Regions from separate parts of the Diaphorobacter sp. JS3051 genome, predicted to be linked through region 2. Evidence: predicted binding sites of a transcription regulator. Region 2 holds the regulator's gene; each other region holds the start of a gene.

Region 1 (5,810 bases), 2.0 Mb from region 2:
GTGGCGGGCGCGGCGCGCGGCTGGGCGTGCTGCGGTGCAGCCAGCCCATGACCTCGGCCCAGATGGGCGCTGCGCCGCTGGTGCCGCTCACGTCATGCATGGCGGCGCCGCTGGCGTTGCCCACCCACACGCCCACGGTGTAGCGCTGCGACCAGCCCACGGCCCAGTTGTCGCGCATGTCCTTGCTGGTGCCGGTTTTCACCGCCGTCCAGAAGCGCGTGGCCAGCACGCTGTCGGTGCCGAAGGTGCGCACGCGCGCGTTGGCATCCGACAGGATGTCCCCCACGATGAAGGCCGCGCCGGCATCCAGCGCCGGCGTGAACACCGGGCGCTGCGCGGGCGCATAGGCCACGGGGCTCAGGCGCCCGCCGTTGGCCAGCGCACGGTAGGCATTGGTCAGGTGCAGCAGCGGCACCTCGCTGCTGCCCAGCGCCAGGCTGTAGCCGTAGTAGCCGCCCGACTCCGGCAGCGGCAGCCCCAGGCGCCGCAGTTGTTCGAAGAAGGCGTCGGGCGTCACCATCACCAGCGTGCGTACCGCCGGCACGTTCAGCGAGGCGGCCAGCGCGGTGCGCGCGGACACCCAGCCCTTGAACTGGCGGTCGTAGTTCTGCGGGATGTACAGCCCGCCGGCGGTGGCGATGTGCGCGGGCGAATCGTGCACCAGCGAGGCGGCCGTGAGCCGCCGCTGGGCAATCGCCTGCGCGTACAGGAAGGGCTTGAGCGTGGAGCCAGGCTGGCGCAGGGCCAGCACGCCATCCACCTCGGCCGCCTGGCTCAAGGGGCCGGACGAGCCCACCCAGGCCAGCACCTCGCCCGTGGCATTGTCCAGCACCACCAGCGCGGCGTCTTCCACGTTGCGCCCGCGCAGCTCGCGCAGGTGGCGCGTGAGCGTGTCCACCGCCATGCGCTGCAGCGGCGCGCTGAGCGTGGAGCGCACGCGCTGCTGCGCACTGCCCGACGGCATGCGCGCCCCCTGGCGCAGCAGCTGGCGCGCAAAGTGCGGCGCGATGCCCTGGCTGGCGTCGAACGCGCGGCGCTGCAACGCGGCGGTGTTGAACAGATCCAGCGCGTCGCAATCAGCCCCCTGCGTGCCGCTGCCACCCGCGCGGCGCATATCGCGCAGCACGCCGCAGGCGCGCCGGGCCACCAATGCGGGCCGCGCATTGGGCGCGCGCACCAGGGCCGCGGCCACGGCGGCCTCGCGCTCATCCAGGCCGTGCGCGGCCTTGCCGAACAGCGTGCGCGCCAGCGCGTCGATGCCCACGATCTCCCCGCGAAACGGCACCAGGTTCAGGTACGCCTCCAGGATCTGGTCCTTGCGCCAGCGTCGGTCCAGCACCTGTGCGGCCACGGCCTGCCCCAGCTTCTGCGGCACGCTGCGCCCACCGGGGCCCTGGCGCAAGAAATCGGCATCCGGGCCGTCGAGCAGCCCCGCCAGCTGCATGGTCAGCGTGCTGGCGCCGCGCGTGCGCTGGTTCCACAGGTTGCCCCAGGCGGCGGCCGACACCGCGGCCCAGTCCACGCCGCTGTGCTCGTAAAAGCGCCGGTCCTCGCTCAGCACCAGCGCCTGGCGCAGCGCGGGCGACACATCGGCCAGGCCCAGCCACTGGCCGCGGCGCACGGTGGCGTCGGTACGCAGGCGCTGCAGCACCTCGCCCTCGCGCGAAAGCACCAGGGTCTCGGACGAGCGGAAACTGGCGCGCACCTCATCGAACGTGGGCAGCGCCAGGCTGACGGTGCTGGCCAGCGCCAGACACGCCGCCGCGAGGGCGCGTCGCCACCTCACAGGCGCATCACCGCGTGGCGCGCAGTGCGGCCGCATCGCACCAGCGCTGCGCCACCTGCGGCGAGGTGGTGCATACCGCGTCGTGCGTGGCGGTGGTCACGGCGCGCTCCAGCAACTGGATGTCGGCCTCGTGCTGGCGCGCCACGTGCGGGTCCTCGAAGAAGATGGCGCGGTGGCAGCGCCGCTGCAGCACCCAGTCGGCAATCTGCGCGTCGCCGCCCAGCGGGCCGCTGTTGAAGCGCTGCACCCAGGGCGTATCGGCGGGCCAGCCGCGCGCCCAGGCCAGCTCGTTCAGGCGCTGGCCCGTGGTGCCCGTGGCCACGCGCTGGCGAAAGCGCGAGAGCAGCTCGAAGTTGCGCGCCGCAAAGTCCAGCATGGCGGACTTCATCGCATCGTGGGCGATCAGCGCCAGCGTCTGCGCGCTGTAGTCATGGAAGCGGTCGGCATTACGGTCGGCCGGCAGGCCGGCATGCATGCGCTCCATCTCCACCCAGTCGCGCGCGCTGGCCACGGTGGACAGGAACGGCTTGCCGTGGATCACGCACTGGCGCTTGAGCGCCAGCGCCTCCGGGAAGATGGACGACGGGTCCACCGGGTCGATGAGGTAGATGGCGCCGTCCAGCGTGCGGCCCGGCTCGGGCATGCCCACCACCTCGGCCACGAGCTTCATCAGCCCGCCCTCGCGCCCATAGGGGTAGCGCACCAGCGGCCGGTAGCCCTGCAGCATGCCGGCGGCGGCGATCGCATCATGGGTGCGGCCCACGGTGTGCAGGCCCAGCCGCAGTTCGCGTATGCCCGCCTCGCAGGCGCGCAGGAAGGCGAACAGCGCCCCGTCTTCGGTATGGTGGTGCAAACGGTTGGCGGCTAGACCCATCAGCATGTGCAAAGGCTTTCAGACGAAGAAGAGGGACAACTGCCGAGCATAGTCGCAGCCGCACACGCCACCGCTGCCGCGACCTTACCGACCACGCCACCAGGCGAAGAGCAGCACAGCCAGCAGCACCCACAGCATGATGATGATCGCCGCGGCCAGCCAGCTGCGCGGGCGCGCCAGCATGCGCGCGGCACGCTCGCGCGCGGCCAGCAGCACCGGCGGCGGCAGCAGGCGCAGCACCAGCGCCAGGCCCAGGGGCACGATGAGCAGGTCGTCCAGATAGCCCAGCATGGGAATGAAATCGGGCACCAGGTCAATGGGGCTCAGCGCATAGGCGGCCACGGCGAGCGCCAGCAGGCGCAGCGCCCAGGGGGTACGCGGGTCGCGCGCAGCCAGGTAGACGACGAGCACGTCGCGCTTGAGCGCACGCGCCCATTGCTTGGCGGTTTGCAGCAGTCCCATGGCGTGTTCAGGCGGGGTGATTCATCCAAAGGGCTGCATCGTACGAGCTGCCCCGCGCGGAAATGGCTTGATGTACATCAAAACCCTACCGGGGTCGGGTGACGACAGTGGCTGCTTCCCCTTGATAACTGCCCTGCCCCATGGCCAAGAAGTTTCCGCTGAACCCCGCACATCCCGAGCGCACGTGCTGGGGCTGCGACCGCTACTGCGCCGCCGATGCCATGCAGTGCGGCAACGGATCGGAACGCAGCCAGCATCCGGCGGAGCTGTTCGGCCCCGACTGGGCCGAGTGGGAGCCGCCTTCTGCCGGCGAGGCGCCTGCACAGCAGCAGCCCGCCGCATCACAGCCGGCCTGACCGCACGGTCACTCATTCCAGCACCAGCAGCACGGGCTGGTGGTCTGATGCCTGCGTCACGCCATCGACCCGCACCGCGCGCACCCGGCTCCTCAGCGAATCACTGACCCAGATGAAGTCGCAGGCCAGCGGCTGCGGCGCGTAGGTCTGGTCGAACACGCAGAAGGTGGGCGGCTGGGGCGTGCCGGGGTGCAGCAGTCGCCATGCGTCCCACAGCGGGGGTTGGCCCGCCTGACCCGCGGTCGCGCCCTCCTCGTCCGCCAGCGCAGCGGCCAGGGCGGCGTATTCGGGCTCGTGCGCCTGCAGGTTGAAGTCGCCGCACAGCACGGCATGGGGCGTGTGCGCCTTGGGCTGGAACGGCGATCCGTCGGCCAGACACTGCGGCGGCTGCGCAGCCTGCGCGCAGGCCTGCAGGTGCAGCGCACGCAGCGCCAGCGCCTGCGCCATGCGCTGGGGCTTGGAGTAGTACTCCAGGTGCGTGGTCATCACGCGCACCGGGCCCAGCGCGGGGTCCTGCACGGTGAGCACGCTGCACAGGCGCGGCATGCTGCGCACGCCGGCATCGGGCGGGTATGGCAACGGGTGGTGCTGCAGTTGCAGCACGGGCAGGCGCGTGGCGATCAGGTTGCCAAAGCGCTGGCGGCCCGCGGCGGTCCACTCATCCACCGCCGCGCCAAAGAACACCTGCCAGCCCGCCGGCAGCGCGGCCTGCACCTGGGCCACCTGATCGCCTGGCGCGCCCGCCAGGCCTGGATAGTTCACGGCGATTTCCTGCAGACACAGCACGTCCACATCACCCATGGCCAGTGCCTGTTGCACGATGCGCCGCGCATCCACGCGGCCATCCAGGCCGCAGTACCATTGGGTGTTCCAGCTGACGAGTTGCATGCCACGCTCCCACGCCGCCAGGAGCGGCAAAACATCAAAAACAATAGCTGCGTGCGATTTATGGCAGCGCCTTAGAACCTGTTCACGCTCTCCTGAGCAGCACGGCCAAAAAATGCTAAATGGATGAACTGCAAGTTGATATTGAGCCAGCGCTCGCAGTTCTTCCACAAGCGCCTATTCTTGTCCAACCAGGCAAAGCTGCGCTCAACAATCCAGCGCTTGGGCATGACCTTGAAGGTGTGCAGTTCGCTGCGCTTGGCGATTTACACATTCACATGCTTTCCTAGGATGTCCTGCACGCCCTGCGCAAAGGGCTGACCTGTGTAGCCGCTGTCGCATAGCAAGCTTTGCACTCGGCTCAGGTGGGACTTGCAGCGTGCCAACGCTTGAAGCGCTCCCTTGCAATCCGTCACCTCGGCCGTGGCCACGGCCACCGCGTGCGGCAGGCCTTGCGTGTCCACCGCGATGTGACGCTTGATGCCCGAGACTTTCTTGCCCGCGTCATGGCCCTTGAAACCCGCGGTGTCAGTGTTCTTGACGCTCTGTGCGTCCACGATCAAGAACGTGCTGCACGCGTTGCCGGCCTTGGGGTAGTGCGGCCCGATCACTTCGCACAGCGCCGCCCACGGCACGAAGGCATCCATCGTCTTGAGGAACTCCTCGCGCCGCGTGGACTTGCGGTATTGCCCGAATCCCGAATCCCGAGCCTCGGGTCCGATGCTGCTGCGAGTGTTCGCTGCTTCATGCCGCCCATCATCAGCCAGGGCTTTGGCTGTGAAAAGACGGATTTTTATGATGGGACTTGTTCAGCGTTGCCTTAGCGCGAGGGGCTATTGATGGCCTTGGGCACGTAGCCGATGGCGTCGATTTCCAGCGCGCAGTCAAACGGTGTCCTGCCTGCCTGGATCCGTGTGCGCGTGGGCATGGTCTCGTCGCTGCTGAAATAGCTGCGGTAGATTTTGTCGAACGCGCCCATCTGGTTCTGGTCCTTGAGCCACACCACGACTTTGAGCAGGCAGTCCATATTGGAGCCCGCCGCTTCCATCAGCCACTTGAGGTGATTCATCACGATGCAGATCTGGTCTTCCATTGGCAGGTCCGGCATCGCAGGGAGCGGTTGCCCGGTGCGCCGTGCTTCTCTCAGTTGCTGACAGAACTCCTCTTGGAAGGGCGGGAGGCCTGAGATGTAGATCATGTCCCTGTGGCGGATGGCCAGATTGAAGGGACCGCCGGTCTCTGGAACGAGGGGGCTGCGGATGATTTCTTTTTCCATGGGGTACTCCATTGGGGTTGCCGTTAATAAAAAAGGGGGTCAGTCGATCTTGGCGCCGGAGAATTTCACGATCTCTTCGTACTTCGTGTATTCCTTGTCCAGCCACTGGCCAAACTCCGCAGGTGTGCTGGCAATGATGCGCAGTCCCCTGCTGGAGAACTGCTGGCTGAT
Region 2 (5,810 bases):
GGCTGCTGCGCTTGCACCATCATCATCCCGCCCCACGCGAGGATGAGCACGTGCATCAGCGTCCAAAGGGGGCGCAATGCCGAGGTGCTTTGCCCCAGCCACGCGAGTTGCTCCATGGCCAGCGCAACCACCGCCCCTGCGGCGCCGTAGCCAATCAGGCGCCCCACGTGAAACTGCGCTACCCGTTGGAGGATTCCGCGGCGGGGCGCCCATTGAATGGTGTGGGTGGCGTCCGGCGTGCCACCCAGCCCCGTAAGCGCCGCGCAGGGAACAGAACACATCGCCAAACAGTGAGCCCCTCCCATCAGCCCCATCAGGAAGGCCGTCGTGGCCAGCGCCCACAGCATGGGTCAAATAATCCGGGAAAAGCGAGCGCGGTTACGGTCAGCCTGCAGATACTTGTCGAACACCATGGCCACACCGCGCACGAAATACCACCCCATGGGCGTAACTTCAACGCCCTCATCACTAATTTTCACTAAGCCCTGAGCCGCCATTTCTTGCAGTTGCTGTAATTCCGCATCGAAATAACTGCGGAAATCAATCAGCCAAGACTGTTCCAACGGCTCAAACAGCAACTCACCTTGGCACATCAACGCCATGATGACTGCGCGGCGCACCAAGTCGTCCTTGGTCAACGCCAGCCCGCGCACCACAGGCAAATGCCCCTGGTTAATGCAGTCGTAATACTCGTCCAGCGTTTTCACGTTTTGGCTGTAAGTAGCGCCCACGCGCCCGATGGCAGAAACGCCCAGACCAATCAGGTCGCAATCGGGCTGCGTGCTATAGCCTTGGAAATTGCGGTGCAGCCTGCCTTGCCGCTTGGCCACCGCCAGCGCATCGTCTGGCAGAGCAAAATGGTCCATGCCCACGTAGACGTAGCCGGCTTCTTGGAACACATCAAGTGACCGGGCCAACATGGACACCTTGGCCGAAGCCATGGGCAACTCGGCCGTGATGATGCGTCGCTGCGATTTGAAGCGTTCTGGCAAGTGAGCGTACGCATACAGCGCGATCCGGTCTGGCCGCAGCTCGGCTACCTGCTCCAAGGTGCAATCAAACGACTCCGGTGTCTGTCGCGGCAGCCCGTAGATCAAATCCACGTTCACCGATTCAAACCCGAGCTTGCGAGCCGCATCGACCAACGCGAACACCTTTTCGGCAGGCTGAATGCGGTGCACGGCCTTTTGTACTTCAGGGTCGAAATCCTGCACGCCAAAGCTCAGGCGATTGAAACCCAGCTCCGCCAACAATCCCAGCCGCGCTTCATCCACGGTCCGGGGGTCCACTTCTATGGAGTACTCCCCCCCAGGAACAAGGACGAAACTGCGCCTCAGCATGCCCATCAGTTCGCGCAAACCGTCATCCGTCAGAAAAGTAGGCGTGCCGCCGCCGAAATGCAGCTGGCTCACATGCTGACCCACACCGCAGTGCGCCGTATGCAGGTCGATTTCACGGCTGAGGTAACGCAAGTAGACCTCTGTCCGCTCTGGATGCCGGGTAATGATTTTGTTACACGCGCAGTAATAGCACAGCGATTCACAAAACGGGATGTGGACATAAAGCGACAAAGGCATCGCCTTGGCTACCGACCCCACGCGACGCTGCTGCAGCGCAAGGATGTATTCCCGCTCGCCAAAAGCCTCGACAAAACGATCAGCAGTCGGATAAGAGGTGTAGCGCGGCCCTGGGACGTCAAAGCGACGCAGGAGCTCTGTTGTAACAACGGTCATGACGGGATTCCTTGCACTTTCATATCACTGTGCCGTAGAGTCCCCCATGAGTCCTTGACGTTGATCAAGCGCCCATGAGGTCCTTGTGGCGACAATTTGACTTCGGCTCAAAGTCGTCCGGCGGCCTACGGCATTCCATGTCTCCCAGCCGTTCAGAGGTAAGCTCAAGCCATGAACAGGGTTCCCATGCATACGAATCTCCAGACCATCAAAGTTGCCTGCTCAAACTGCAATCTGCGTGAGCTGTGCATGCCCGTGGGTCTGGACGACCAGCAACTCAAGCGCATCGATGACATTGTTGCTGTACGACGCAAGATCAAGCGTGGCGGCACGCTTTTCCGGAACGGTGAACCCTTCACATCCCTTTTTGCCATCCGCACCGGATTCTTCAAGACCTGTGTCGCCACCGAGGACGGTCGCGATCAAGTGACGGGTTTTCAAATGGCGGGCGAAATCATTGGCCTGGATGGCATCGTGAGTGACCGTCACACTTGCGATGCGGTAGCGCTTGAAGACGCCGAAGTATGCGTCATGCCTTTCGATCGTATTGAAGAGTTGTCGCGCGAAGTTACGGCACTACAGCACCATGTGCACAAGATCATGAGCCGCGAGATTGTTCGCGAGCATGGGGTCATGCTGTTGCTGGGGAGTATGCGTGCTGAGGAACGCCTTGCCGCATTCCTGTTGAATCTCGTACAACGCTTGCATGCCCGGGGTTTCTCGCAATCCGAATTGGTGCTGCGCATGACACGTGAAGAGATCGGCAGCTACCTAGGATTGAAACTGGAAACCGTCAGCCGCACGTTTTCCAAGTTCGTGGAAGAAGGTATTGTGGAAGTAAAACAGCGCCATGTGCGCATCGTCGATACCGATGCGCTGAAGCGCATTGTCAACAGCCAGCAAGCCTGCCATTAAGCTTCGGTTTTTTGCTCATTCATAACTGATCGGCGGAAAGATCAGGAAACGTATTTGGCGCAATCAGCCGGCCGCGCCCCTTTGGGCACGGGGCAGCGATTCAACTCAAAGGGCGAGAGTGACAACAGCGTCGTCAATGCGCTGGAAGCCATGAGTACGAACCAGAACGTGAAGAAGGCGATGGTATACACACCTTCGCGCGAGAGATGCAGGGGTTGATCAAACCACTGCAGCGCTTCTGGATCCACGAAGGCGAACACCACCATTTCCATGACGCCCGCCATCAAAAAGGCCGGCCACGCGATCCACATCAATCGTTGCATCCACATTCGCCCATCTCCTAGCAGGTGTAGTTGACAGCCTAGCATCTGTTCTCCGGCATGCAAAGAGGACTCGCCCTGCCGGTCAGCGCGGTTGATCCTCCAGCGGAGTAGCTGCATGGTTGCGCCCCTTCATGGCAGGCGTCATGTCGCCCCCAGACTCCTTCAGGGTCTCGTTGATGTTCAAGCCCCGTTGGTAATAGTCTTCCGCGATGACGGGGTCGGGTTTGCTCACGGCCAGCCAGAGGGTCACGAAGCCCGCAATGATGACAATCACCGGCCCCGCGATGACAAGCCAGACATGGCCAAACGTCCACCAAGGCTTTCCGTCGTCGTCCAGTTTCATGGGGGAATTACTCAACATTTATATTAACTCCTCGCTCATTTATGAGCACAGCTTGTTCATTTGTATTCCACGACCGCCTTCAGCGGGGTACGAGGAATACGGATTTCTCTGCCACTTGGGCTTTATCACCCTGCGCTTGAATATCGAAATACACCGTATGCGATCCAGGAGATGCTGAGCCATACGGAATTTGAAGACGGACAACCACCCATCGGGATTCCGCCGGTCCAATGTCAATTGCGGTCTCGGACGCCACTTCCAGCCCTTCCATGCCGTGGGCGCTGATGGTGTAGCGCTGCGCCCCCTCCGTGGCGTTCATGATCTGCAGCCGGTAGATATTTTCAAGCTTGCCTCCCGCCACGATGCGCGAGAGCGCAGCGCGGTCGCGCACGATGTCCACCTTCAACGGGGTGCGTACCACCAAGCTGGCCAGCATGCCGACGCACAACACCACCAGCACCGCTGAATAGAACAACACACGGGGTCGCAGCACGCGTTTGAGCATTTGCGACTGGGTCCAGTGGTTCTTGACGCCGTTCTGCGTTGAGAAGCGAATCAGCCCGCGCGGATACTTCATCTTATCCATCACGGTATTGCAAGCGTCCACGCAGAGACCGCAACCAATGCATTCGTATTGCAGTCCGTTGCGAATATCGATACCCGTTGGGCAGACCTGGACACACAGCGTGCAATCGATGCAGTCACCCAGTCCCGCAGCTTTGTGGTCTACGGTCTTGTTACGGGGCCCGCGAGGCTCGCCGCGCTCAGGATCGTAAGAGACGACCAGCGTGTCCCTGTCGAACATTGCGCTTTGGAAACGCGCATAAGGGCACATGTATTTGCACACCTGCTCGCGCAGGAATCCTGCGTTGCCGTACGTGGCCAACCCATAGAAGATCACCCAGAATATCTGCCACCCTCCTTGCAGGGCCAGCAACTCTCCCCCCAGCTCGCGAATCGGAACGAAATAGCCCACGAAGGTGAAGCCGGTCCAGAATGCGACCGCAATCCAAATGGCTTGCTTGACAGATTTTTTCCAGATCTTCTCAAATGTCCACGGACCATTGTCCAGGCGCATACGGGCACTGCGGTCGCCTTCGACTTTGTGCTCGATCCACATGAACATTTCCGTGTATACGGTCTGGGGACAGGAGAAGCCGCACCACAGGCGTCCCGCCACTGCGGTAAACAGAAAAAGCGACAGCGCGGAAATAATCAGCAAACCCGTCAGATAAATGAAGTCCTGCGGGTAAAGCACCAAACCAAAAATATAGAAACGGCGTGCTCCGAGGTCAAAGAGCACCATCTGGCGCTGCCCCCACTCCAGCCATGGCAGGCCATAGAAAACCAGCTGTGTCAGAAACACCATCGCCCAACGCCAACGTGCGAACACTCCACTTATCGAGCGTGGATAGATTTTCTTTTGCGCCTCATAGAGCGAAATGACCTCGGTCTGCGAACTTTCGGCCCCCACTGGCGTGATAGGAATCACCTTACGGGGCTGACCTTCGGCTGGCTTCATGGTGGAATCTCAAAAAGGAAGTGCAACTTCCAAAACGCAAAACGGCCGGCGCCCCTCGACGGGGAGCCGGCCGCACAGGGAGCATCAGCGCGGGGCGCCGGCCTTATTGGACAAACCCCAGACGTATGCCGTCAACACCTTGATCTGTGCATCGGTCAACTTGCCCGTTTGGGCAGGCATCTCGTTGGTCTTGCCATTGTTGATCATAGCGGTGATGGCAGCTTCGCCCCAGCCATGCAGCCAGATGTCATCCGTCAGATTAGGGGCACCCAGGGCCACATTGCCCTTGCCGTCCATCCCGTGGCATGCAGCGCACGCAGTGAACTTCGACTTGCCCAGAGACGCCTTCAGGGAGTCATGCGGACTTCCCGACAGGCTCAGGACATAGTGGGCGAGGTTACGCACATCTTCCGGCGAGCCCACGGCGGCCGCCATGGGAGGCATGACGCCAATGCGCCCATCGTGGATGGTCTTCTGGATCTGATCAGGCGCACCGCCGTGCAGCCAGTCACCGTCGGCCAGGTTGGGGAAGCCCTTGCTGCCGCGGGCATCGGAACCATGACACTGCGCGCAGTTGTTCATGAACAGACGCTCACCAATTGCCATGGCCGCTGTGTCGGCCGCCATCTCTTGGGGCTGCATGGCCTCGAACCGCGCATACAGGGGCTGCAACTCTGCGTTAGCCTTGTCCACTTCGGCTTGGTACTCGCCCAGCTGCGTCCAGCCCAACTTACCCTTAAAGGTCCCCAATCCGGGATAGGCAGCCAGATAGCCAGCACCGAATACCAGCGTGATGATGAACAGCCACATCCACCAACGAGGCATGGGGTTGTTCATTTCCGTCAGGTCTTCGTCCCAGACGTGACCGGTGGTGTTGTCGGCCGTAGCCTCGACCTTCTTGCGGGACGTGATCCACAGCAGCAAGCCGCAGGCCACGATACCGATGATGGTGATTCCGGCCACGTAGAAGGACC
Region 3 (5,810 bases), 340 kb from region 2:
CCGTGCTGCGGTACACGGTGCTCCACCCCTCGCGCGGGTTCATGCGCATGGCCCAGGGCATGACCGGGCGGCCCGTGAGGCGCGCCCACACGGCGCGTGCGCCCCACACGAGTGCCAGAACGGCGGCTGCGGCCAGCAGACTCAGGAAAAAAAGTGCACCCATGGCGACGACCACGAGCTGCAACGTCCACCGGATCGCGCCGGCCACAATGTCGTTCAAACCATGCCCCTTTCTGGCAGATGAGGGCGCGGGAAAGGCCCGCGCCCTCGTTCAATGGTAGACCTCACCCCGCGGGGCGGGCCTCGCCGAAGTGGAATACCCCTGGGTCTGTCACAGGATCGACATCCACCGGAATCACGCTCTTGGGCGGGTAGCGCCCCTCCAGCAGCAGCTTGGACAGCGGGTTCTCGATGCGCTGCTGGATGGCCCGCTTGAGCGGACGCGCCCCGAACACCGGGTCGAACCCCACCTTGGCCAGTTCGCCCATCGCGGCCGGCGACACCTCCAGGGCCAGGTCCATTTTGGCCAGCCGCGACTCCAGCAGACGCAACTGAATGCGTGCAATCGCTTCGATGTGCTTGGCATCCAGCCCGTGGAACACCACCGTCTCGTCGATGCGGTTGAGGAATTCGGGACGGAAATGGCCCTTGAGTTCCCCCCACACGGCTTCCTTGATGTCCTCGGCATCCTGGCCCACCATGGCCTGGATCAGGTGCGAGCCAATGTTGCTGGTCATCACGATCACCGTGTTCTTGAAATCCACGGTGCGCCCCTGGCCATCGGTCAGGCGGCCGTCGTCCAGCACCTGGAGCAGCACGTTGAACACGTCGGGGTGTGCCTTTTCCACCTCATCCAGCAGCAGCACGCTGTAGGGCTTGCGGCGCACGGCCTCGGTCAGGTAGCCGCCCTCTTCATAGCCCACATAGCCGGGAGGCGCACCAATCAAGCGCGCGACGCTATGCTTTTCCATGAACTCGCTCATGTCGATGCGCACCAGATGCTCTTCACTGTCGAAGAGGAACCCGGCCAGCGCCTTGCACAGCTCGGTCTTGCCCACGCCCGTGGGGCCCAGGAACAGGAAGCTGCCCAGCGGCCGGTTGGGGTCCGACAGGCCCGAGCGCGAGCGGCGGATGGCGTTGGCCACGGCGGAGATCGCCTCGTCCTGGCCCACCACGCGCTCGTGCAGCTTTTCCTCCATGTGCAGCAGCTTGTCCTTCTCGCCCTGCATCATCTTGGCCACGGGAATGCCGGTGGCGCGGCTGACCACCTCGGCGATTTCCTCGGCACCCACCTGGGTGCGCAGCAGCTTGTGCTTGGTGCCCGTGCCGCCGGCCTCGCTGTCCTGCGCTTCCTTCAGGCGCTTTTCCAGCTCTGGCAGCGTGCCGTACTGCAGCTCGGCCACTTTGTTGAAGTCGCCCTTGCGCTTCAGGTCGTCGATCTGTGTGCGGATGGCATCGATGTCCTTGCGGATCTGCTCAGAGCCCTGCGCGCTGGCCTTCTCGGCCTTCCAGACCTCTTCCAGATCGGCGTACTCGCGCTCCACATTGCCCAACTCTTCCTCGATGAGCTGCAGGCGTTTTTGCGAGGCCTCATCGGTCTCTTTCTTCATCGCCTCGCGCTCGATCTTGAGCTGGATCATGCGGCGCTCGAGCTTGTCCATCGACTCGGGCTTGGAGTCGATCTCGATCTTGATCTTGGCCGCGGCCTCGTCGATCAGGTCGATGGCCTTGTCAGGCAAAAAACGGTCGGTGATGTAGCGGTGCGACAGCTCGGCCGCGGCCACGATGGCCGGGTCGGTGATGTCCACGCCGTGGTGCGCCTCGTAGCGCACCTGCAGGCCGCGCAGGATGGCGATGGTGTCTTCCACGCTGGGCTCGTCCACCAGCACCTTCTGAAAGCGCCGCTCCAGCGCGGCATCCTTCTCGATGTACTTGCGGTATTCATCCAGCGTGGTCGCGCCGATGCAGTGCAGCTCGCCGCGCGCCAGTGCGGGTTTCAGCATGTTGCCCGCGTCCATGGCGCCTTCGGCCTTGCCGGCGCCAACCATGGTGTGGATCTCGTCGATGAAGAGGATGATGCGGCCTTCCTCGTGCGCCACTTCCTTCAGCACGGACTTCAGGCGTTCCTCGAACTCGCCGCGGTACTTGGCACCCGCCAGCAGGCCGGCCATGTCCAGCACCAGCACGCGCTTGTTCTTCAGCGTCTCGGGCACCTCGCCCTCGACGATGCGCTGGGCCAGCCCCTCGACGATGGCGGTCTTGCCCACGCCGGGCTCGCCGATCAGCACGGGGTTGTTCTTGCTGCGCCGCTGCAGCACCTGGATGACGCGGCGGATCTCGTCGTCGCGGCCGATCACCGGGTCCAGCTTGCCCTGGCGGGCGCGCTCGGTCAGGTCCAGCGTGTATTTCTTCAGCGCCTCGCGCTGGCCCTCGGCTTCGGCGCTGTCCACCTTCTGGCCGCCACGCACGGCGTCGATGGCCGCCTCCAGGCTCTTGCGGGTCACGCCGTTGTCCTTGGCCAGCTGCGCGGCCTCGCCCTTGCTGTCGACCAGCGCCAGCAAAAACAATTCGCTGGCGATGAACTGGTCGCCGCGCTTGATGGCCTCCTTCTCGGTGGCCTGCAGCACACGGCCCAGCTCGGGGCTGCCCTGCACCTGGTCCTGGCCCTGCACCTGGGGCAGGCGCTTGACGGCGGCCTCGGCCGCGGCCAGCAGGCCCGGCACATTGGCGCCGGCACGCTGCAGCAGCGCGCGCGGGCCTTCATCCTGGCGCAGCATGGCCACCAGCATGTGCACGGGCTCTATGTAGGCGTTGTCATGTCCCAGGGCCAGCGACTGTGCATCAGACAGCGCTTCTTGGAACTTCGTGGTGAATTTATCGAGACGCATGTGAAACCTCCAACTTGTCACTAGCTAGGGCTCCGGGGCCTCGATTTCAAGCCGCCGGACGATAAAAGTCAGCCCACCTGGGGCGGCGCGGCGATGCCCCAGCGCGCCAGCGCCGCATCGTCGCTCACGCGCGCATCCACCCAGCGCGCACCATCTGGCGTCTGCTCCTTCTTCCAGAACGGCGCCTGGGTCTTGAGGTAGTCCATGACGAACTCGCAGGCCTGAAAGCTCTCGCCGCGGTGCGCCGAGGTCACGGCCACCATCACGATCTGGTCCATGGGCGCGAGCAGCCCCACGCGGTGGATCACGCGCACGCCATAGAGGTTAAAACGTGCAAACGCCGCATCCACCATGGCCTCGATGGATTTCTCGGTCATGCCCGGGTAGTGCTCCAGCTCCATGGAGGCCACGCTGTCCCCTTCGTTGCGGTCGCGCACCGTGCCCACGAAGCAGCACACCGCCCCCACGCGCGCGTCCCGCGCACGCAGCGCCGCCAGCTCGGTGGAAACGTCGAAGTCATGGGTCTGGATGGAAACGCGGTGCATGGCAGTGGTCAGCGGCAGAATTGCGGGATTGACGGCACTTTAACGCCCACCCCACACTTGCACACCATGGCCCTGCAGACCATCACCACCGACGACTACCTGCTCTACCCCTCGCCGCGCAATGCGCACCGTGTGGTGTTTGAGTTCCAGACTTTCGTGCCCCACCCCTATGCCTTGATCGATCTGCCCAGCTTCGACCTGGCGGGCCGCTACAGCCTGTTCTCCGCCCACCGCAAGGCTGACGCGAAGATGGGCCAGCTCGTGACCTTCGAGCTGGAAGGCGACCAGCAGCGCTTTGAGCGCCTGTTCGTGCCTGATTGAAGGTACTTGACGACAATAGTGGGGTATACCCGGATTTTTGACTTGTCTCAAAGGGGCTCCCGCCGGGCTGCGCTGCAATGGCTCCATCACATAACGACGGAGGAAAAACGCCATGCAACTGCTCAAGCAACTCTTCACCACCGAGGTGGGTCTGTTCAGCGCCATAGGCATCGGTTTCATGCTGTGCATGGGGGGCTTCTTCATCTGGCTGTTCACGCGCAACGATGCGCCCCCGGCAAAGCCAAAGCGCTGATCCGCTCCAGACCCGCGCGGGCGCCGTCTCCGGCAAGAGCGGCGCCTGTGTTTTTTCGCCGTGCCAGACAATAGGCAGATGCACGACGACAACCAGATCCTGGTCCCGCCCTCCTTCATCGCGCTGTACAGCGACACACGCGCACGCCTGCAGGCGCCTGCCGCCGAGGTGCGGGCGCGCTACGAGTGGTGCGAGGACCTGGCCTGCCACTTGGTGGAACAGGCGCAGCAGCTGTACCACGGCGGTGCGCGGTCGGAAGAAGGGGTGCTGCTGGGCATCCACGCCGGCCTGGCCGGTCCGGACGCGGGCGTGACCCCGGCCGAGGCGCGCTGGATCACGCTGCGCCTGGCCGAGTTGCTGGGGTGGCGCAGCCCCGAGCTGCCCGCCCTGGCGGTGCAGCAGCCTTGAACGCCGTCAGCCGCCCGTGACGGGCGGAAAGAACGCCGCCTCGGCGCCTGCCGCCAGCGGCGTGGCGTCATGCGCCATGGTCTGGTCGAGGGCCACGCGCACAGCACGCCCGCGCGAGAGGCAGGTGGCCCAGGGCTCGCCACGGGCGATGAGTTCATCGCGCAAGGCGCCCAGCGTGGTGGCGCCGGTCTGCACCGTCTCCTGCCCCGTGCCCACGGCCTCGCGGATGGAGGCGAAGTAGCGCACCGTGATCGTGAAGGGCGTGGTCATGACAGCAACTCCGCAAATGGCAGGAAGCGCACGGTGTCGCCGCGCGCAATGGTCTGGCCGGCGGGGTTGTCCACCACGCCGTCCGCCCAGGCGGCCGAGGTAAGCACGCCCGAGCTTTGGTTGGGAAACAGCTCCAGCGTGCCATCGGCGCCCTGGCGCACGCGCAGGAATTCACGGCGTTTATCGGCCCGGGGCCAGTTGAATCCAGCCGTAGCAGCTATCGCTTTAGGAGCAACATCAAGCACGCCCTGCAGGCGCAACAGGAAGGGGCGCACCAGCAGGCCGAAGGTGACGAAGCTGGACACGGGGTTACCCGGCAGGCCCATGAAGTGTGCACTGCCGCCCGCGTGGGGAATCTGGCCGTAGGCGAAGGGCTTGCCCGGCTTCATGGCGATCTGCCAGAGCTGCAGCGTGCCCAAGCGCTCCACCGCCGGCTTGATGTGGTCTTCCTCGCCCACACTCACGCCGCCGCTGGTCAGGATCAGGTCATGTCCCTGGGCAGCCTCGCGCAGCGCGGCCACGGTGGCCTCGCGCCGGTCGGGCACTATCCCTAAGTCGCTCACCTCGCAGCCCAGGCGCAGCAGCATGGCGCGCAGGAAGAAACGGTTGCTGTTGTAGATGGCGCCCGGCTTCATCTGCGCGGGCGGCACTTCACCCGGCATGACGAGTTCGTCGCCCGTGGAAAAAAGCGCCACGCGGGGCCGGCGCGCCACCTGCAGGGTGCCCAAGCCGATACTGGCAGCCAGGCCCAGCTCTGCGGGAGTGAGGCGCGTGCCAGCGGCCAGCACCTCAGCACCCCGGGTGATGTCCTCGCCCGCGCGCCGAATCCACTGACCCTGGGCCGGTACGGCATTCACGCGCACGCGATCCCCGTCGAGCGCCTCGCAGTCTTCCTGCATCACGATGGCATCGGCCCCCTCGGGCACCGGCGCGCCCGTGAAGATGCGCGCCGCCGTACCCGCCGCCAGCGGCACGCCGAAGGCGCCCGCGGGAATACGCTGCGCCACCGGCAACTCCACCCCCGCTGCCGGCACGTCGGCGCAGCGCACGGCGTAGCCGTCCATCGAGCTGTTGTCGTTGGGCGGCACCTGCAGCGGCGAGGTGGCGGCCTGCGCGAGCACGCGA
Region 4 (5,810 bases), 1.1 Mb from region 2:
TGCTGGACCCGAGCGGCTTCGAGCTGCTGCCGCTGGACCGCGACGACTTCGTGCTGGCCGTGGCCGAGAGCAGCCCGCTGGCGCAGCGCGACGCCATCGCGCTGGCCGAGGCCGCGCACGAGCCCTTCATCATGTACCCGCAGCACAAGGTGCCCAGCCTCTCGGCCCTGGCCATGATGCGCTGCCAGTTCTCTGGCTTTTCGCCGCGCGTGGCGCAGGAGGCGATGCAGGTGCAGACCATCATGAGCCTGGTGGCTTCGGGCCTGGGCGTGGGCCTGGTGGCCAGCGTGGCGCGGCAGGTGGTGCCGCGCGGCGTGAAATGCCTGGCGCTCACCGACAACCCGCCGGGCTTTCACGTGGGCATTGCGCTGGCGCGCCTGGCCAGCGGCACCAGCCGCGTGGTGGAGCGCTTCACCGAGCACGCGCTGCGCTTTGCCAGCGTGCCGCGCGTGGAAGGCGAGAACTGGGACAAACCGGGTTGAACCGCCCGTCCATCAAGCGCGAGCAGCTATCTTTTATGAAGCAACCGCCGTCGCACGGTGCCGCGCAAAGTCCACGTACCACGCCAGGCAGCCGGGGTTGGCCATGGCGTCCGGGTTGACCACCTTGTCCATCGACTGGCCCAGCAGCAGCTTCTTGACGGGCAGCTCCTGCTTCTTGCCGCTCAGCGTGCGCGGCACCTCGGCCACCTGCACGATTTCGTCGGGCAGGAAGCGCGGGCTCAGGCTGGCGCGGATGGCGTCGTTGATCCGCGCGCGCAGGCCGTCGTCCAGCACCAGGCCGCTGCGCAGCACCACGAACAGCGGCATGTAGCTGGCGCGGCCCAGGTATTCCAGGTCCACGACCAGGCTGTCGAGCACCTCGGGCAGGGCCTCGACGGCGCTGTAGATCTCGCTCGTGCCCATGCGCAACCCGTGGCGATTGATGGTGGCGTCGCTGCGGCCGTAGATCACGCAGCCGGGGCGGGCGCTGGAGCCGATCTCGATCCAGTCGCCGTGGCGCCAGACGGCCCCGGCCTCGGGCCCCAGATCCCCGCCGCCGGGCCTGCGGCCATGGCCGGGCGGGTACATGTCGAAGTAGCTGGCGCGGTAGCGCGCGCCATCGGCGTCGCCCCACAGGAACAAGGGCATGGACGGGATGGGCTGGGTGCACACCAGCTCGCCCACGGCGTCCAGTACCGGGCGGCCCTGCTCGTCCCAGGCCTCGACGGCTGCGCCCAGCATGCGGCACTGCATGCGCCCGGGCGTTTGCGGCAGCTCGCGATTGCCGCCGATGAAGGCGCCCGCGAAGTCGGTGCCGCCGGAGATGTTGCACCACCAGACCTGCGGCACGCCCGCGCTGGCCAGGAGTTGCGATCCCCACCGCTGCACTTCGGCAGGCAGCGGCGACCCCGTGGAGCCCAGCACGCGGATCGCCGACAGATCGCCGCAGGCCGCAGGGGTGATCCCGGCCTTCATGCAGTGGCCGTAGAACGCGGCGCCAGCGCCGAAGAAGGTCACGCGCTCCTCGGCCGCCATGCGCCACAGCACCGCCCAGTCGGGCCGCTCCTTGTTGCCGCCGGGGTTGCCGTCGTAGAGCACGCAGGTGGTGCCGCCCAGCAGGCCGCCGACCTGGGCGTTCCACATGATCCAGCCGGTGGAGCTGTACCAGTGGTAGCGCTCGCCCAGGGAGTTGGGCGCGTAGCTGCAGCCGATGTCGTTGTGCAGCACCGCCAGCTGCAGCATCACCAGCAACATACCGCCATGGCCGTGCACGATGGGCTTGGGCAGGCCGGTGGTGCCGCTGGAATAGACGATCCACAGCGGGTGGTCGAACGGCAGCCACGCCGGTTCAAAGGCCACAGTCTCTGCATCATTTCGGGCGATGACGCTTGCGTAGCAAGCGGTATCAGCTACTGTTTTTGAAGCATCCAGGTTGTTCACCAGCACCACGTGGCGCAGCGTAGGCAGTTGCGCGCGCAGCTCCGCCAGCACGTCGCAACGGTCGTGGTCGCGCCCCCCATAGGTGACGCCGTCCACGGCCAACAGCACCGTCGGTGCGATCTGGCGGAAGCGGTCCAGCACCGCGTGCGTGCCCATGTCGGGCGCGCACAGGCTCCACACCGCACCGATGCTGGCGCAGGCCAGGAAGGCGACGATAGTCTCGGGGATGTTGGGCAGGTAGGCTGCCACGCGATCGCCGGGCCGTACGCCTTGGGCCCTCATGTGCAGCGCCAGCGCCGCCACCTGCCGGCGCAGCGCGGGCCAGGACAGCTCGCGGCGCTCGCCGCGTTCGTTGCGGCCGATGAGGGCCGGCTGGCCCGCGGCCTGTGCGGCGTCCACATGGCGCAGCACCTGGCGCGCGTAGTTCACCTGCGCGCCGGGGAACCACTGCGCGCCGGGCATCACGTTCTTTGCGAGTACCGCGCGGTGCGGCGTGGGTGACTGCAGGTCGAAATAGTCCCAGACGCTCTGCCAGAAGGCGTCCAGATCGGTGGTGGACCAGCGCCATAGCGCGTCGTAATCGTCAAAGCGCAGGCCGTGCTGCGCCTGCAGCCCATCCTGGTAGCGGCGTATCTGGGGCGCGTAAGGCGGGTATGTTGGGGGGATGTTGTGGTGTGTCTCCATGCGCACAGCCTAGCGCGGTCGCTGCCTCCGTGCGCGCCACGCACGTGACAACTTGCCGGCCGCACCTTGCCGGCGGCACCTGGCCGGCGGCACCTGGCCGGCCGCACCTGGCCTCAGCGCCGCGGCTGCTCCGTCACGCTGGTGATGGCATAGCCCTTGTCGCGCAACTGCCGTCCGGGCTCGGGAATACCAAGGTCGCTCCAGTGCGCCTGGGTTTCGTCCCGTTCCACAGCGCGGTGCTCGCAGTTCCAATCGGTATTGATGGCCTCCTGCGGTATGGGCTTGCCCTCGGGCACGGCCAGATGGGAATAACGCCCCTCGGCTTCGGATCGGCGGTAGATGTCCACGCGCATGTCGGGTCCTTTGCTTGCTGGTTGCAGGGTTCTCCACTGTAGTGAGACCATCGCCCGCCCGGCGTAGGAAGCGGCCGCATGGCCGCCGTGCTTGACGCAAGGCAAGATCGCCCCTTTCCGCCCTGCCGACAATTGCCCGCTGTTGCCACTGCCGGCGGCCTGTTTCTGAATCATGACAACACAAGACGTTTCCTCTCAGCGCAGCGACGTGCTCATCGTGGGTGCGGGGCCTGCCGGGCTGTCGCTGGCGGCCTCGCTGGCCCAGGCTGGCATGCAGGTGACGGTGCTGGAGCAGCAACCCGCTTCCACGCTGGCCGCGCCCCCGGCCGACGGGCGCGAGATTGCACTCACCCACCCCAGCGTGGCGACGCTGCAGCGCATCGGCAGCTGGCAGCGCCTGGCCGCGCACGAGGTCGGCCTGCTGCGCGAGGCGCAGGTGCACGACGGCCCCGTGGGCCAGCGCGGGGCCATGCAGCTGCACGCAGGCGGCAGCGGCGTCCAGCATCTGGGCTGGATCGTGCCCAACCACGCGCTGCGCCGCACGGCCTACGAAGTGGCCGCGCACACGCCCGGCGTACGACTGGTCACCGAGGCGCGCGTCACGCGCGTGGCCGTCACGCCCGCGCATGCCGAGCTGGAATACACCGACACCCGCCACCTCGACGCAGCGCCCCTGCGTCTGCAGGCCCCGCTGCTGGTGGCGGCCGACAGCCGCTTTTCCGCCACGCGGCGCCAGTTGGGCATTGGCGCGGCCATGCACGACTTCGGCCGCACGGTCATCGTCTGCCGCCTGCGCCATGAGCTGCCCCACCACGAGGTCGCGCACGAGTGCTTCGGCTACGAGCAGACGCTGGCGATCCTGCCGCTGCCGGGCGACCTGGTCGATGGCGCGCCGATGTGCTCGGCCGTGGTCACCACCGGCGCGGCGCATGCGCAGGAGCTGCTGGCACTGCCCCCTGAGGCATTCGCCGCACGCGTACAAGCCCAGTTCAAGGACCGCCTGGGCGCCATGCGGCTGGTGGGCGAGCGCCACGCCTACCCGCTGGTCGCCGTGTATGCGCACCGCTTCGCCGCCGCGCGCTGCGCGCTGCTGGGTGACGCGGCCGTCGGCATGCACCCGGTGACGGCGCACGGGTTCAACCTGGGGCTGGCGGGTGTGGACAGCCTCACGCGCGCACTCACCCAGGCACGCGAGCGCGGCGCGGACATCGGCGCCGCCAGCGTGCTGGAGGGTTACGCGCGCGGCCATCACCGCCACGCCTGGCCGCTGTACCAGGGCACGAATGCCATCGTGCGCCTGTACACCGACGACCGGCCGCTGCCCCGCCTGCTGCGCCAGGTGGTGCTGGCGGGCGCCAACCGGCTGCCGCCCCTCAAGGGCGCCATCGTGAGCCAGCTCACAGGCCGGCGCCCCGCCTGGCCCAGCGCCGCACCTTAGCGCGCACACCGGAGGGGCAGGCACTCGCTGCCTGTCCCGGCCTGCGTCCTGCGGCACACCCACCCATAATGGCCGCATGGACAACCTGTTGGACCATCTCAGCGAGACCGTCACCCGCGCACGTACCGTCGAAGAGCTCACCCGGCCACTGCTGGAGCTGCTGGAAGACATCACCGGGTTCGAATCCACCTACCTCACGGTGGTGGACCTGGAGCGGGGTGTGCAACGTGTGCTGTACGCGCGCAACACGCGCCAGGTGCAGATCCCGGAGGGACTGCGTGCCCTGGCACGACACGTTGTGCAAACGCGCGCTGGACGAGGGCCGACCCTTCACCGCCGACGTGGGGCAATGCTGGGGCGATTCGCAGGCCGCCGCCGCGCTGGGCATCCAGACCTACGCCAGCACACCGGTGCGCATGGCCGACGGCCAGCTCTACGGCACGCTTTGCGCCGCCAGCGACGAGCGCCAGGAGCTCACTTCACAGGCGCGCAACGCGCTGACGCTGTTCGCGCGGCTCATTGGCCAGCAGGTCGAGCGCGAGCAGCTGCTGCAGCAATTGCTGCAGGCCAATGCCCGGCTGGCGGCCTATGCGGCGACCGATGCCCTCACCGGCCTACCCAACCGCCGCGCGCTGCGCGAAATGCTGCACCAGCAACTGGCGCAAGGCGCGCGCCAGGGCACGGCGGTGCTGATCGCCTTCATGGACCTGGACGGTTTCAAGGCGATCAACGACACCTATGGCCACGAGGTGGGCGACCTCTTCCTGGCCGACATGGCCGATCGGCTGCGCGGCGCCGCGCGCGCGCAGGACTTCGTCGCACGCTACGGGGGCGATGAGTTCGTGGCCGTAGGCCCAGGCCCCGCGCCCGGCCCGGCGCTGGAGGCGGCCCGCCAGGGGTTCGGCCAGCGCCTGGCACAGGCCAGGCGCGGGCGCTTTGGCGGGGCGGACGCCCCCATCGACTACGCCGGCGCCAGCGTGGGTGTGATCGCCGTGCGCCCCAACGGCATGACGGCCGACGAGGCGCTGCGCGAGGCCGACCGCGCCATGTACGCCGCCAAGAAGGCGCGCCGCGCCGTGCGCTGAACAAGTCCCCGCACGGGCATGCGCGGCAGGGGGCCGGGATAATTCGCCGCTCTGCCAGCCCCCTCCACCCCTTTGCCCATGCCCGCAGCCCTGCCCCGCGTGCTGTCCGTCATCCCGCCGATGACGCAGCTCAACACGCCCTACCCCTCCACCGCCTACCTCACGGGCTTCCTGCGCTCGCGCGGCGTGCCGGCGTGGCAGGAGGACCTGGCGATCGCGCTGGTGTTGCGGCTGCTCTCGCGCGACGGTCTCGGGCAGGTCGCCGAAAGGGCGCGGGCCCTGCCCGCAAACGCGCAGAGCCCGGCGGTGCAGTTCTTTCTTGCACAGC

Evidence for each region. The regulator FNR, encoded in region 2, switches genes on or off when oxygen is low (the NO sensors DNR and NnrR bind a similar motif). The targets are predictions, from matches to a motif close to TTGATNNNNATCAA.
Region 1: a site for FNR is predicted at 3,190-3,203, ahead of I3K84_RS06895 (DUF3079 domain-containing protein). Genes of this name have one in related genera too.
Region 3: a site for FNR is predicted at 3,792-3,805, ahead of I3K84_RS19625 (DUF3149 domain-containing protein). Genes of this name have one in related genera too.
Region 4: a site for FNR is predicted at 3,051-3,064, ahead of ubiM (5-demethoxyubiquinol-8 5-hydroxylase UbiM). Genes of this name have one in related genera too.

What each region holds. Positions count from the first base shown of each region.
Region 1 covers NZ_CP065406.1:1,455,916-1,461,725, forward strand. Annotated here, with positions in the region: gene pbpC (penicillin-binding protein 1C) at 1-1,822, opposite strand, end outside; gene I3K84_RS06885 (methylglyoxal synthase) at 1,794-2,666, opposite strand; gene I3K84_RS06890 (YkvA family protein) at 2,745-3,122, opposite strand; gene I3K84_RS06895 (DUF3079 domain-containing protein) at 3,263-3,478, shown strand; gene I3K84_RS06900 (endonuclease/exonuclease/phosphatase family protein) at 3,491-4,366, opposite strand; partial or broken gene I3K84_RS06905 (IS5 family transposase) at 4,449-4,950, opposite strand; gene I3K84_RS06915 (RidA family protein) at 5,184-5,639, opposite strand; gene I3K84_RS06920 (tripartite tricarboxylate transporter substrate binding protein) at 5,679-5,810, opposite strand, start outside.
Region 2 covers NZ_CP065406.1:3,770,028-3,775,837, reverse strand. Annotated here, with positions in the region: gene I3K84_RS17970 (sulfite exporter TauE/SafE family protein) at 1-347, opposite strand, end outside; gene hemN (oxygen-independent coproporphyrinogen III oxidase) at 351-1,733, opposite strand; gene fnr (fumarate/nitrate reduction transcriptional regulator Fnr) at 1,905-2,648, shown strand; gene I3K84_RS17955 (hypothetical protein) at 2,690-2,977, opposite strand; gene I3K84_RS17950 (FixH family protein) at 3,054-3,332, opposite strand; gene ccoG (cytochrome c oxidase accessory protein CcoG) at 3,394-4,836, opposite strand; gene ccoP (cytochrome-c oxidase, cbb3-type subunit III) at 4,921-5,810, opposite strand, start outside.
Region 3 covers NZ_CP065406.1:4,109,368-4,115,177, reverse strand. Annotated here, with positions in the region: gene I3K84_RS19645 (hypothetical protein) at 1-220, opposite strand, end outside; gene clpB (ATP-dependent chaperone ClpB) at 285-2,888, opposite strand; gene moaE (molybdopterin synthase catalytic subunit MoaE) at 2,957-3,433, opposite strand; gene I3K84_RS19630 (hypothetical protein) at 3,500-3,754, shown strand; gene I3K84_RS19625 (DUF3149 domain-containing protein) at 3,867-4,007, shown strand; gene I3K84_RS19620 (hypothetical protein) at 4,086-4,415, shown strand; gene moaD (molybdopterin converting factor subunit 1) at 4,422-4,685, opposite strand; gene glp (gephyrin-like molybdotransferase Glp) at 4,682-5,810, opposite strand, start outside.
Region 4 covers NZ_CP065406.1:2,662,701-2,668,510, forward strand. Annotated here, with positions in the region: gene I3K84_RS12795 (LysR family transcriptional regulator) at 1-482, shown strand, start outside; gene I3K84_RS12800 (acetoacetate--CoA ligase) at 516-2,606, opposite strand; gene I3K84_RS12805 (DUF6139 family protein) at 2,720-2,959, opposite strand; gene ubiM (5-demethoxyubiquinol-8 5-hydroxylase UbiM) at 3,132-4,397, shown strand; partial or broken gene I3K84_RS12815 (sensor domain-containing diguanylate cyclase) at 4,474-5,482, shown strand; gene I3K84_RS12820 (radical SAM protein) at 5,561-5,810, shown strand, end outside.